3 regions of the Mesorhizobium sp. B2-4-12 genome follow, and region 1 is predicted to be linked to each of the others. Evidence: predicted binding sites of a transcription regulator. Region 1 holds the regulator's gene; each other region holds the start of a gene.
The links. Region 1 encodes PhoB, which activates phosphate uptake and scavenging genes when phosphate is short. Its sites were predicted from a motif close to TGTCATNNANCTGTCAT; they were not measured.
Positions count from the first base shown of each region.

Region 2: a site for PhoB is predicted at 1,332-1,348, ahead of FJ934_RS06630 (esterase-like activity of phytase family protein). Genes of this name have one in related genera too.
Region 3: a site for PhoB is predicted at 1,620-1,636, ahead of FJ934_RS16125 (PhoX family phosphatase). Genes of this name have one in related genera too.

Region 1 is NZ_VFVC01000010.1:122,879-126,859, reverse strand. Features, by position in the region: gene pstB (phosphate ABC transporter ATP-binding protein PstB) at 1-727, shown strand, start outside; gene phoU (phosphate signaling complex protein PhoU) at 753-1,460, shown strand; gene phoB (phosphate regulon transcriptional regulator PhoB) at 1,576-2,265, shown strand; gene FJ934_RS08990 (ROK family protein) at 2,278-3,522, opposite strand; gene xylF (D-xylose ABC transporter substrate-binding protein) at 3,791-3,981, shown strand, end outside.
Region 2 is NZ_VFVC01000007.1:72,864-76,844, forward strand. Features, by position in the region: gene FJ934_RS06625 (FAD-dependent oxidoreductase) at 1-1,180, opposite strand, end outside; gene FJ934_RS06630 (esterase-like activity of phytase family protein) at 1,462-2,949, shown strand; gene FJ934_RS06640 (MATE family efflux transporter) at 3,310-3,981, shown strand, end outside.
Region 3 is NZ_VFVC01000025.1:6,235-10,215, reverse strand. Features, by position in the region: gene FJ934_RS16140 (sensor histidine kinase) at 1-159, shown strand, start outside; gene FJ934_RS16135 (response regulator transcription factor) at 156-818, shown strand; gene FJ934_RS16130 (hypothetical protein) at 915-1,427, opposite strand; gene FJ934_RS16125 (PhoX family phosphatase) at 1,705-3,708, shown strand.

The sequences.
Region 1 (3,981 bases):
CAATTTCTACTATGGCCAGTCGAAGGCGCTGAAGGACATCAGCCTGTCGCTGCCCGAGCGCAGTGTCACCGCCTTCATCGGTCCTTCGGGCTGCGGGAAGTCGACGCTGCTGCGCGTCTTCAACCGCATCTACGAGCTCTACCCGAGGCAGAGCGCCGAGGGTCAGGTGCTGCTTGACGGCCGGAACATTCTCGACCGCTCGCAGGACCTCAACCTGCTGCGCACCAAGATCGGCATGGTGTTCCAGAAGCCGACGCCGTTTCCGATGTCGATCTATGAAAACATCGCGTTCGGCGTCAGGCTCTATGAGAAGATCAGCAAGGCCGAGATGGACGGCCGTGTCGAGCAGGCGCTGAAGCGCGCGGCTCTGTGGACCGAGGTCAAGGACAAGCTCAACGCCAGCGGGCTCAGCCTTTCGGGCGGCCAGCAGCAGCGTCTTTGCATCGCCCGTACCGTGGCGGTGAAGCCGGAGGTCATCCTGCTCGACGAGCCGGCCTCGGCGCTCGACCCGCTGTCGACCGCCAAGATCGAGGAGCTGATCGACGAGCTGCAGGCCGACTACACGATCGTCATCGTCACCCACAACATGCAGCAGGCGGCGCGCGTGTCGCGCCAGACGGCTTTCATGTATCTGGGCGAGCTGGTCGAGTTCGACCGTACCGAGAAGATCTTCACATCGCCCCGCGAGAAGCGCACGCAGGACTATATCACCGGCCGCTTCGGCTGATCTCACGCATACGAGGACCAGGATCATGGCCGAACACACAGTCGCTTCTTTCGACGAGGATCTCGGACAGATCAGCAGGCTGATCAGCGACATGGGCGATCTCGCCAGCTCGATGGTCGGCGGCGCCACCAAGGCGCTGCTGAACTCCGACAACGCGCTGGCACAGCGCGTTGTCTCCGACGACGTCATCATGGACGCGCGCCAGCGCGAACTCGACGACCGCGCCATCACGCTGATCGCCAAGCGCCAGCCGATGGCCGACGATCTGCGGCATGTCGTCGGGTCGATCCGCATGGCCGGTGACCTCGAACGCATTGGCGACCTTGCCAAGAACATCGCCAAGCGCGTCGGTACGGTCGGCCTGTCCACCACGCCGCGCGACCTGTCGCATTCCATCGACGCCATGGCGCAGCTGGTGCTGATCCAGGTGCAGGGCGTGATCGAGGAGTATGCGGCGCACGATGCCGAGGCCCTTGCCAAGCTGCGCGCCGATGACGAACGTATCGACGTCAAATACACCTCCGTGTTCCGCGAACTTCTCACCTACATGATGGAGGATCCGCGCAACATCACGGCTTGCACGCATCTGTTGTTCTGCGCCAAGAATCTCGAGCGCATCGGCGACCATGTGACCAACATCGCCGAGAATGCCTACTATGTGCTGACCGGTACGCAGCTGCCCGCGAATCGTCCGAAGCAGGACGAAACGGCGATGTCGGCGCCGGCGGCTTGATCGTCAGAGCGGTTCACCGTTTTACGGAAAACCGCTCTCTCTCTTGTTTCCATGCAATTCCGGACGGAAAACCGCTTCACACTTTTCCTGGAATTGCCTTAGAGGTGACCAGTCGATGATCGCGCCACGCATCATGGTGGTGGAGGATGAGGAGCCACTCGGCGTGCTCCTCCGCTACAATCTGGAATCGGAAGGCTACCAGGTCGAGGTGGTCCCGCGCGGCGACGAGGCGGAGATTCGCCTGCAGGAGAACGTCCCCGACCTCCTGGTGCTCGACTGGATGGTGCCGGCGGTGTCCGGGATCGAACTCTGTCGCCGGCTAAGGATGCGGCCCGAGACCGAGCGGCTGCCGATCATCATGCTGACGGCGCGCGGCGAGGAAAGCGACCGCGTGCGCGGCCTTTCGACCGGCGCCGACGATTATCTGGTCAAGCCGTTCTCGACACCGGAATTCATGGCCAGGGTCAAGGCGCTGCTGCGCCGCGCCAAGCCGGAAGTGCTGTCCAGCGTGCTCAAGGTGGGCGACATCGTGCTCGACCGCGAATCACATCGCGTCTACCGCAAGAAGAGCGAGATCCGGCTCGGGCCGACCGAATTCCGCCTGCTCGAATTCATGATGCGTCATCCCGGCCGGGTGTTTTCGCGCAGCCAGCTGCTCGACAATGTTTGGGGGGAGACGATCTATATCGACGAGCGCACGGTGGATGTGCATGTCGGCCGGTTGCGCAAGGCGGTCAATAACGGCCGCATGCCCGACGTCATCCGCACCATTCGTGGTGCGGGGTATGCAATCCGCGAGGATTGAGCGCGACTTTATTCAGGCCACGTTCTTCCCGGAGCCGGCTTTCGCCTGCATGCCCGGCGCGAAAATCTCCTGGTCGACGAAGGTCAGCGCCCGCATGGCGCAGCCCTCGCGGATCAGCGGCAACTCGTTGGGCTCGGTGTCGAAGGAAATCGATTTCGAGTGCTGGCCGCCGGCGGTCTGGGCGATGGCCTCGCGCAATGCCGGCTCGATCAGGTCGAAGGCGGCGGCGCTGACGCCGACCATGGCGACGGGGGCGGGATCGATCAGCGCGAACAGGCTGCCGAGGCCGTAGCCCAGCGCCTCGCCGGCCCTGCGGTAGGCCTCCCGCTCGGGCCCGTCCGTTTGCCGCGCCGTCGCCGCCAGCGCCCGCATCTGCGCGTCGCTGACATCGGCGACCGGCTCGGTGTCCTCGCTGAGCTGCCTGGCGTTGCGCCAGATGGCGTAATTGCCGGCATAGGCTTCGACGCAGCCGCGCCGCCCGCAGCGGCAGAGCGCGCCGCCTGGCCGATGGATCATATGGCCGAATTCGCCGCCCGAGGAATGGGTGCCGGTGAAGAGCTCGCCCTTCAGCACCAGGCCCATGCCGATACCGTGCGAAAGGAGAATGGCGATGAAGTCGTCGCGGTAGCGCTCCGGATCGCGCCAGCGCAGCGCCACCGCCATCATGTTGCAGTCATTCTCCACGGTGGCGGGGATGCCGAACTCGGCTTCGAGTATGTCGGCGAAGGCGATGTCGGTCTGCGGCGTGATGGGCGACCACAGCATTGCCCGGGCATCGGTGTCGGTGATGCCCTGGATCGCCAGCGCGATGCGGGCGACGCTGCGCACGTCGAGGTCGGGATCCTCCAGGCGCCGCCGCACGATGGCGACGCATTCGCCGATCAGTGCATCGCGCGACATGGTCAGCGTATCCAGCCGGCGCTGTTCCTCTGATATGACCTGGCCGGCATAGTCGATGACGGCGACGGACAGGAAATTCAGCGACAGCACCACGGTCATCACCGTTGCGGCTTCCGGATTGAGGCCAAGCCCGACCTGCGGCCTGCCGCGTTTGAGCGCGCCGGCCTCGCTCGGCTTGCCTTCGGCCAGGGTACCTTCGCCGATCAGATCAGAGGAAATCGCCGATATGGTGGAGTGGCTGAGGCCGGTGGTCGCGGCGATTTCGGTGCGCGAGGGCTGGCCGGCCCGGCGCACGGCCGCAATCACCATTGCGCGGTTGCGCCGGCGCAGATCGTCGTGGCGGATTCCGACCGACATGCCTTTCCAATATCCTCCCGGTCGCCGCGGCTCGTCGTGCCCCTCGAACACTGCGGCAACAGATCAAATACTGGCAGAAGCGGCCGGCGATGTCATTTATTTATTGCGGGGCTCGAAAAAAGTTCTCGGCCCTCAAAATCCATCAGAATCATTGTTGACAGCCTTCCGGCGATGCATCACTATTTTTTTTGAGGCTCGAAAAAATAGAGCCTTTGTGCCGGCCTTCGGGTCAGTTTGGTCGCGCCATACGCGGCGCAGGGAGGATATCATGAAGAGATTCGCAGTCGCCATCCTGGCGGGTGTCGCCATGTCACTGACGCTCGCGTCGGTCGCGCAGGCGAAGGGCAAGGTCATCGGCGTTTCTTGGTCCAACTTCCAGGAAGAGCGCTGGAAGACCGACGAGGCCGCCATGAAGAAGGCGATCGAGGCCGCAGGCGACAAGTACATCTCCGCCGACGC
Region 2 (3,981 bases), on a different contig from region 1:
TGAGATATTCGCGGTTGGCGGCGAAAGCGCCGTAGCGGGCAATGTCCATGCCGAAAATGTCGGCCTGCGGCTCGCCGAAAATCATCCATTCGGCCAGCGATTTGCCGACGCCACCGCCCTGGCTGAAGCCGGCCATGACGCCGCAGGCGACCCAGTAGTTCTTCAAGCCGCGCACCGGTCCGACGATCGGATTGCCGTCCGGCGTGAAGGTAAAGGCGCCATTGACCCATTTGCGGATGCCGGCCGTTGCAAGGCACGGGAAGCGCTCATGCGCCTTGGCGAGTTCCGGGCTGATACGGTCTATGTCTTCCGGGATCAGTTCGATGCCGTAGTCCCATGGCGCGCCATCCATGTTCCAGTGCTTCGGATTCTGCTCGTAAACGCCGAGCAGCACGCCCTTGCGCTCCTGGCGCAGGTAGGAGAAGCCGTCGAGGTCGACGGCGATGCCGATTTCCCTGTCGAGCGCCGCGATCTCGGGAATATCCTCGGTGACGAAATAATGGTGCTCCATCGGCGTCACCGGCAGGTCGACACCGGCCATGCGGCCGAGCCGCTTTGCCCACAAGCCGCCGGCATTGACGACATGCTCGGCGACGATTGTGCCCTGCTCGGTGACGACGTCCCAATGCCCATCGGCGCGAGACTTCAGCTCGACCACACGGTTGCGCAGGATGACGTCGGCACCGCGCTTCCTGGCGGCGCCCGCATAGGCATGCGTCGTGCCATAGGGATCGAGATGGCCCTCGTTGGAATCGTGCAGGCCGCCGAGCACGCCGGCGACATCGACGATCGGGCAGATCTCCTTGATCTCTTCCGGCGTCACCAGCCGCGCGGTTTCGATGCCCACAGACTGGAACACCGCCCAGGCCGACTTCAGCCACTCCCAGCGGGCGGGATCGCTGGCGATGTTGACGCCGCCGGTCATGTGCAGGCCGATTTCCTGGCCGGATTCGGCTTCGATCTCGCGGTAGAGGTTGATGGTGTAATCCTGCAGCGCCGCGACGTTGGGATCAGCGTTGAGCGCATGGAAACCGGCCGCGGCGTGCCAGGTAGAGCCCGCGGTCAGCTCGGCACGCTCAATCAGCGCCACATCCGGCCAGCCGAACCGCGTCAGATGGTAGAGCACCGAAGCGCCGACCACCCCACCTCCGATGACCACTGCGCGATAATGCGGCTTCAAGGCCTTCCCTCCCGATCTGTCCGAAGCCGGCACCATATACGCACTGGACATAAGTGTCTAGTGCGCTGAATGCGCCCGATGCAGGTCAAGCCTCTCGCGCTATCCCGCCTTTCATCGGTGCAAGTAACGCTGGCAGGGATGCGCCGCCCGCTGTCACGCCAGCATCATGTTCACCCCTTAGATCGCTTCCGGGGAGGCGCGCGCGGCATCATCGATGTGGCACCTCTTTCCGTTTTCGTCGTTCAGCCGCTCCGGCATGCTTTGTCACAAGAGGATTGTCCATGAAACACCCGCACCGAACCGCGTGGCTCGCCGTCGCGCTGGCCTTGTTCACCGCCCTGACGCCGGCGCTCGCCGATAACACCGCGACCGTCGGCGGCACCAGCTTCGTCAACAAGGGCCTGGTCGGCGTCGGCCGCATTCCGGCCGCTCAGCGCGACAAGCTCGGCGAGACGTTCGGCTCGGGCTCCGGCATGGCGATCGACACGTCAGGCTGGACGCGTGACGCCGCCGGCTACAAGGGTTCGCTCTGGTTGCTGCCGGATCGCGGCTACAACGTCGCCGGCACCACCGACTACCGTGCGCGTGTCAACACTGTCGTGATCGAGTTCTCGCCTATCGCGCCGGGCGCGACACCCGCCGCCGGCCAGAAGCAGACCGCCGTCAAGGCAACGCTTGCCGACACGATGCTGCTCACCGACGACAAGGGCGCCGACACCACCGGCCTCGATCCGCTGTCGGATGTGCGCCCGGCCGCCGGCGACATGCCGATGCTGCCTGTCGCTACCAACGGCAAGCTCGCCCTCGACAACGAGGCGATCGTGCGGCTTCCCGACGGCTCGATGTTCATCTCCGACGAATATGGCCCCAATATCTACCGCTTCTCGGCGCAAGGCCGCCTGATGTCCGCGACCCAGCCGCCCGCCGCCCTCGTGCCGATGCGCAAGGGCGCGCCGAATTTCTCCTCGGACAATCCAGGTCCGGGCGCTGCCGATCCTGATCCGAAGGATCCCGAGACCGGCCGCCAGAACAACCAGGGCCTGGAAGGCATGGCGATGACGCCGGACGGCAAGTTCCTGATCGCCGTGCTGCAGTCGGCGCCCAGGCAGGATGGCGGCGATTCCCCTGCGACGCGGCAGAACACCAGGGCGTTGGTCTATGGCGCCTCCGATCTCGCCCACCTCAAGCTCGCGCATGAATATGTCGTGCCGCTGCCGGTGTTCAAGGATGCCAAGGGCAAGACCAAGGTCGCCGCGCAAAGCGAGATCGTGGCACTGTCGGATACGGCGTTCCTGATGCTGGCCCGCGACAGCGGCAACGGCCAGGGGCTGGCAAAAGGTGACGCCTCGCTCTACCGCCGGATCAACATCGTCGATGTCTCCGCTGCGACCGACATCGCCGGCGGCGCCTTCGATGCCGCCGACAAGCCGGTGGCGCCCAAGGGCGTGCTCGATCCGTCGGTGACGCCGGCCAAGCTGATGCCGTTCATCGACATCAACGACGCTGCCGAGCTCGGCCGTTTCGGCCTGCACAATGGCGGGGCGAAGGACCGCAACGAGCTTTCCGAGAAATGGGAAGCAATGTCGCTTGCCAGCGTGCTCGATCCGAAGCTGCCCGACGACTATTTCCTGTTCGTCGCCAATGACAACGACTTCCTGACCCAGGACGGCTTCCAGGTCGGCGCATCCTACAAGGCCGACGATGGCGCCGATGTCGACACCATGTTCCTGGTCTATCAGGTCACAATTCCGGGTCTCGCAAAGAAGTAATGCCGCATGCGGGCGGGCGCGCCGAGCGCGTCCGCCCGCAAGTCGTAAAGACCCGACTCAACATCTCCGCCTCGCTTGGCGGCACGGGCTCGACCACGCCGGCTATGGAATCCAATCCGACGTGCCGTGCGGTCGCGCGTGTCTTTTGCGGCGCGGACGCGGGCCGGGCGGCAAGCCGTCCTGGACTTGCCAGTTCCAGCCGACGCTGTATCTTTTCAGGCGGCAGTGTCCAGACCGGCCATCTCTTCACCGGCTGGACCACGGCCTGGACGCTTCACATCGACCTGTCCGGTTCAATCTGCAATCATCGCAACCGGGTTCAAACAGGTCTTCACCGAATTGCCAGCCATGGACGAAAAAATGCCCTCACGCCGGCGAACCGGCGACCTGACAAGCGGTCCGATCCCGCGGACACTCCTGCTGTTCGCTCTGCCGGTCCTCGGCTCCAACGTGCTGCAATCCCTCAATGGGTCGATCAACGCCGTCTGGGTCGGCCGCTTCCTTGGTGAATCGGCGCTGACCGCCACGTCCAACGCCAACCTCGTCCTGTTCCTGATCCTTGGCACCGTGTTCGGCATCGGCATGGCGGCCACCATCCTGGTGGCGCAGTCGGTCGGCGCGCGCGACCTGCCCGAGGCGCGCCGCATCGTCGGCACAAGCGCCACGTTCTTCTTCCTCATATCGGTGGTCTTCGCGGTCTGCGGCTGGATCTGGGTCGATGCGATTTTGCGCACGCTCGGCACTCCGGCCGACGCGCTTCCACTGGCGCGTTCCTATCTGCGCATCATCTTCGTCGCCGTGCCGATGATGAACCTTCTGTCCTTCGTCATGACCGTGCTGCGCGGCGCCGGCGATTCGCGCACGCCCTTCATCTTCATGGCGCTGGCGGTCGTTCTCGACATTGTGCTCAATCCCCTGCTCATCCGCGGTATCGGCCCGTTTCCCGAACTCGGCATCGCCGGATCGGCGACCTCGACGCTGATCGGCCAGACGGTGAGCGTGATCGCCATCCTTGTCGTGCTCTACGCCCGC
Region 3 (3,981 bases), on a different contig from region 1:
TCGGATGGCGGACCAGGCTTCGATCCGGCGCGGGCGGAGGGGCTGGGGCTCGCCGGCCTGCGGGAACGGGTCGAGAGCATTGGCGGCCAGTTCGAGACCTTGAGCGGGCCGCAAGGCACGCGGTTGGTGATCAGTTTGTCGGTCGAGGAGCAAGCATGATTGGCGCTATTCGCATTGCCATTGTCGATGATCATCCGCTTTTTCGCGAAGGTGTGACGCGCAGCCTGTCGGAGATCGGAGGCTTCGAAATGGTCGGCGAGGGCGCGACCGCGCAGGATGCGGAACGCCTCGCTTCGACGGTGCGGCCCGACATATTGCTGCTCGACATCTCCATGCCGGGCGGCGGGCTGGCGGCGGTTGCAAACATCCTGGCCGACCATCCTGCCCAGAAGATCGTCATGCTGACCGTTTCAGAGGCCAATGCCGATGTAACCAAGGCCCTGAACGCAGGGGTGCGCGGCTATGTCCTCAAAGGTATCGGATCGCGCGCGCTCGCCGACATCCTGCGCAATGTGGCGGCCGGCGAGAGCTATCTTTCGCCGACGCTGTCGGCCCGGCTGCTTTCCGATCTCCAGTCCCTGCAGCCGGCCGACGGCACGACAGACCGCCTGCGGCAACTCACCGGGAGGCAGACGGAAATCCTGCGGCTGGTGGCCGAGGGGCTCAGCAACAAGGAAGTTGCCTTGCGGCTGGATCTGCAGGAAAAGACAGTCAAACACCACATGACCGGGGTGCTGTCGAAACTCAACGTGCGAAACCGCACGGAAGCGGCCCTCATGATGCGCGAGTTTCGCGACCGTGACAGGAACCGCTCATAACTGCGGGAAACCGCGCGACGCCGGTCAAAAAGAGGTCACCTCCGCCGGGGGCGGCGGAGGTGACATGCGAAACTGACCGTTGCCTGTTGGCCAGCCTCACAAGGCCTTGAGACGGCTGATATCGGCCGGCGTAACCCGGCGGTCGATGATCGTGCGACCGAGGGCATCTTCCATCCTGAAACGGCCGTTCTCGATCTTTTCCGTTATGCCGTCCGGATGCTGGACCGTGATCTTCTTGCCATCCACGTCGATCTTGTCGCCGGTCGCCGTATTGACGTGACTGCTGGCGCCCTGGTCGTTCTGGCCGGTGCCGGATCCTGGATTGCCGCTACCGTCGTCACCACTACCTGAATTGTTGCCGCTATTCCCGCTGTTGCCGTTGCCATTCCCGCTGTTGCCGCCGCCACTGTTGCCGCCGTTCCCGCCGTTGCCATTGCCGCCGTTACCACCGTTGCCGTTCCCGCCGCCCTTGCCGGCCTGTGCGCTGGCAGCGTAGAGGCCGGGAGCGAAGCCATGAAAGGCAATGTGATAGGGAGCGATGGTCAGCGCCAGCGCGGATGCCGATCCGAGCGCCAACCGGAAACAGCGGGTCGTGATCGATCTTCGCATCCTGGTCTCCGTCGATTGAGCCGGCGCGCCCACCCTCAACGTTGCAGCCAACATCGCCGAAAGACGTAGTAGCCGGAAGCGGCCTCCGACCGTTGCGTTTGTCCTCCAGGACCTTTGCAAGCGCAAGCTTGGACCAAAGTCCGGGATTCCGAATGAACAACCTGCACCAGGCAGGCACCAGAACAGGCATGATGTCACGAAAATGTGATCAGCCGGCTGTAAGGCGTCGAACAGACACCCAAGCTCCAGCGACTCCAACAGCCAGAGGCAAGCCCGCATGACCGAACAGCGCTTCTCCGACGCCCGATTCCGCACCAGCCTGCTCGAGGAAAACGAAGGACCGGCCATCAACCCCACCGACAACCGCACCATGGGCGAGATTATTGCCGCGCGGTTCTCGCGCCGGGGTTTCCTGAAGGGGTCGCTCGCGGTCTCGGCGATCGCCGCCACCGTCAGTCCGCTGGCCATGATCGCAGCGGACGACGCCCGCGCCGCCGAAGGCTCCGCCTTCAAATTCGACGAACTCGAGGCCGGCATCGACGACAAGCACCATGTCGCGCCGGGCTATGACGCCGACGTGCTGCTGCGCTGGGGCGACCCGCTGTTAGCCGATTCGCCGGAATTCGATCCGACCAAACAGTCGGCCGAGGCCCAGGCAAAACAGTTCGGCTACAACAACGACTATGTCGGCTACATCCCGATCGAGGGCTCCGCCGAGCATGGTCTGCTGGTGGTCAACCATGAATACACCAACCCGCATCTGATGTTCCCCGGCATCGTCAAGATCGTCGAGAAGGACGGCAAGAAGGCAGCCGAGGTCGCACCGCTGAGCAAAGAGCAGGTCGATGTCGAGATGGCGGCACATGGCGGCACGATCGTCGAGATCCGCAAGGTGTCGGGCAAATGGCAAGTGGTGCGCGACGGCAGGCTGAACCGCCGCATCACCTCCAACACCGAAATGGCGCTGTCCGGACCGGTCGCCGGCCATGACCGCGTCAAGACCAATGCCGATCCATCCGGCACGAAGGTTCTCGGCACCGTCAACAACTGCGCCGGCGGCGTCACGCCCTGGGGCACCTATGTCATGGCCGAGGAGAACATCCACGGCTACTTCTCCGGCGAACTGCCGGAGGGCCACAAGGAAGCGGCGAACTACAAGCGTCTCGGCATCCCGGAAGGCGCCTATGAGTGGGGCGCGCATTACGACCGCTTCAACCTCGCCAAGGAGCCGAACGAGCCGAACCGTTTCGGCTGGGTCGTCGAGGTCGACGTCGACGATCCGAATTCGACGCCGAAGAAGCGCACCGCCATGGGCCGCTTCAAGCATGAGGGCGCCGAATCGATCGTCGCCAAGGACGGCCGCGTGGTCTTTTATCTCGGCGACGACGAGCGCTTCGACTATGTCTACAAATTCGTCACCAAGGGTACCTTCAACGCCAGCGACCGCGCGGCCAACAAGGACCTGCTTGACGACGGCACGCTGCATGTCGCCAAATTCGCCGAGGACGGCACGGTGGAATGGCTGCCGATCGTCTTCGGCCAAGGCCCGCTGACGGCCGAAAACGGCTTTGCCGGCCAGGCCGATGTGCTGATCGAAACGCGCCGCGCGGCCGACCTGCTCGGCGCAACCAAGATGGACCGGCCGGAAGACATCCAGCCCAATGCCGTCAACGGCAAGGTCTACGTCATGCTGACCAACAACTCCAAGCGCAAGGCCGACCAGGTCGATGCCGCCAATCCGCGCGCCGCGAACGCCTTTGGCCACATTATCGAGATATCAGAGAGCGACGGCGATTTCGCCGCCACCAAGGGCAAGTGGGAAGTGCTACTGAAATGCGGCGATCATTCCGTCGCCGATGTCGGCGCCACCTTCTCGACCGCGACGACGGCCAATGGCTGGTTCGGCATGCCCGACAATTGCGCGGTCGATTCGGCCGGACGCCTGTGGGTCGCTACCGACGGCCAGGGCCCGAAGGCCACCGGCCGCACCGACGGCCTGTGGGCGGTCGACACCGAAGGCGCGGCGCGCGCGACCTCGAAACTGTTCTTCCGCGTGCCGATCGGCGCCGAAATGTGCGGCCCGCTGTTTGCGCCCGACGACCAGACCGCCTTCGTTGCCGTCCAGCATCCGGGCGACGGCGGCGAAGACTGGGAAGCCTTTGGCCGCCCCTCCTACTATGAGGATCCGTCGACACGCTGGCCCGATTTCAAGCCCGAAATGCCGATGCGGCCGGCGGTCGTCGCCATCACCAAACAGGGCGGCGGCAAGATCGCCGTCTGAGTTCAGGTGAGAACTCTGAAGGAGGGGGTTCGGGATCCGAAGCCCCTCCTTTTTCGCATGGAGTTTGCTCAAGCCTCGGGAAAGATCGGCAATTTACACGTGGCGCCCCAGGTCCTGTCGAGGGAGACCGTCGCCATGCCGAAGTCTGTCCATGACCGTGGCCTGCTCAAACCCGCCGAAATGGCCACCTTGCAACGCGTGTTCGACGAGGAATGCCGCCGGCGCGACGTGCATCCAGAATCCCCCGAGCCGCGCGAGATCGCGCTCCCGATT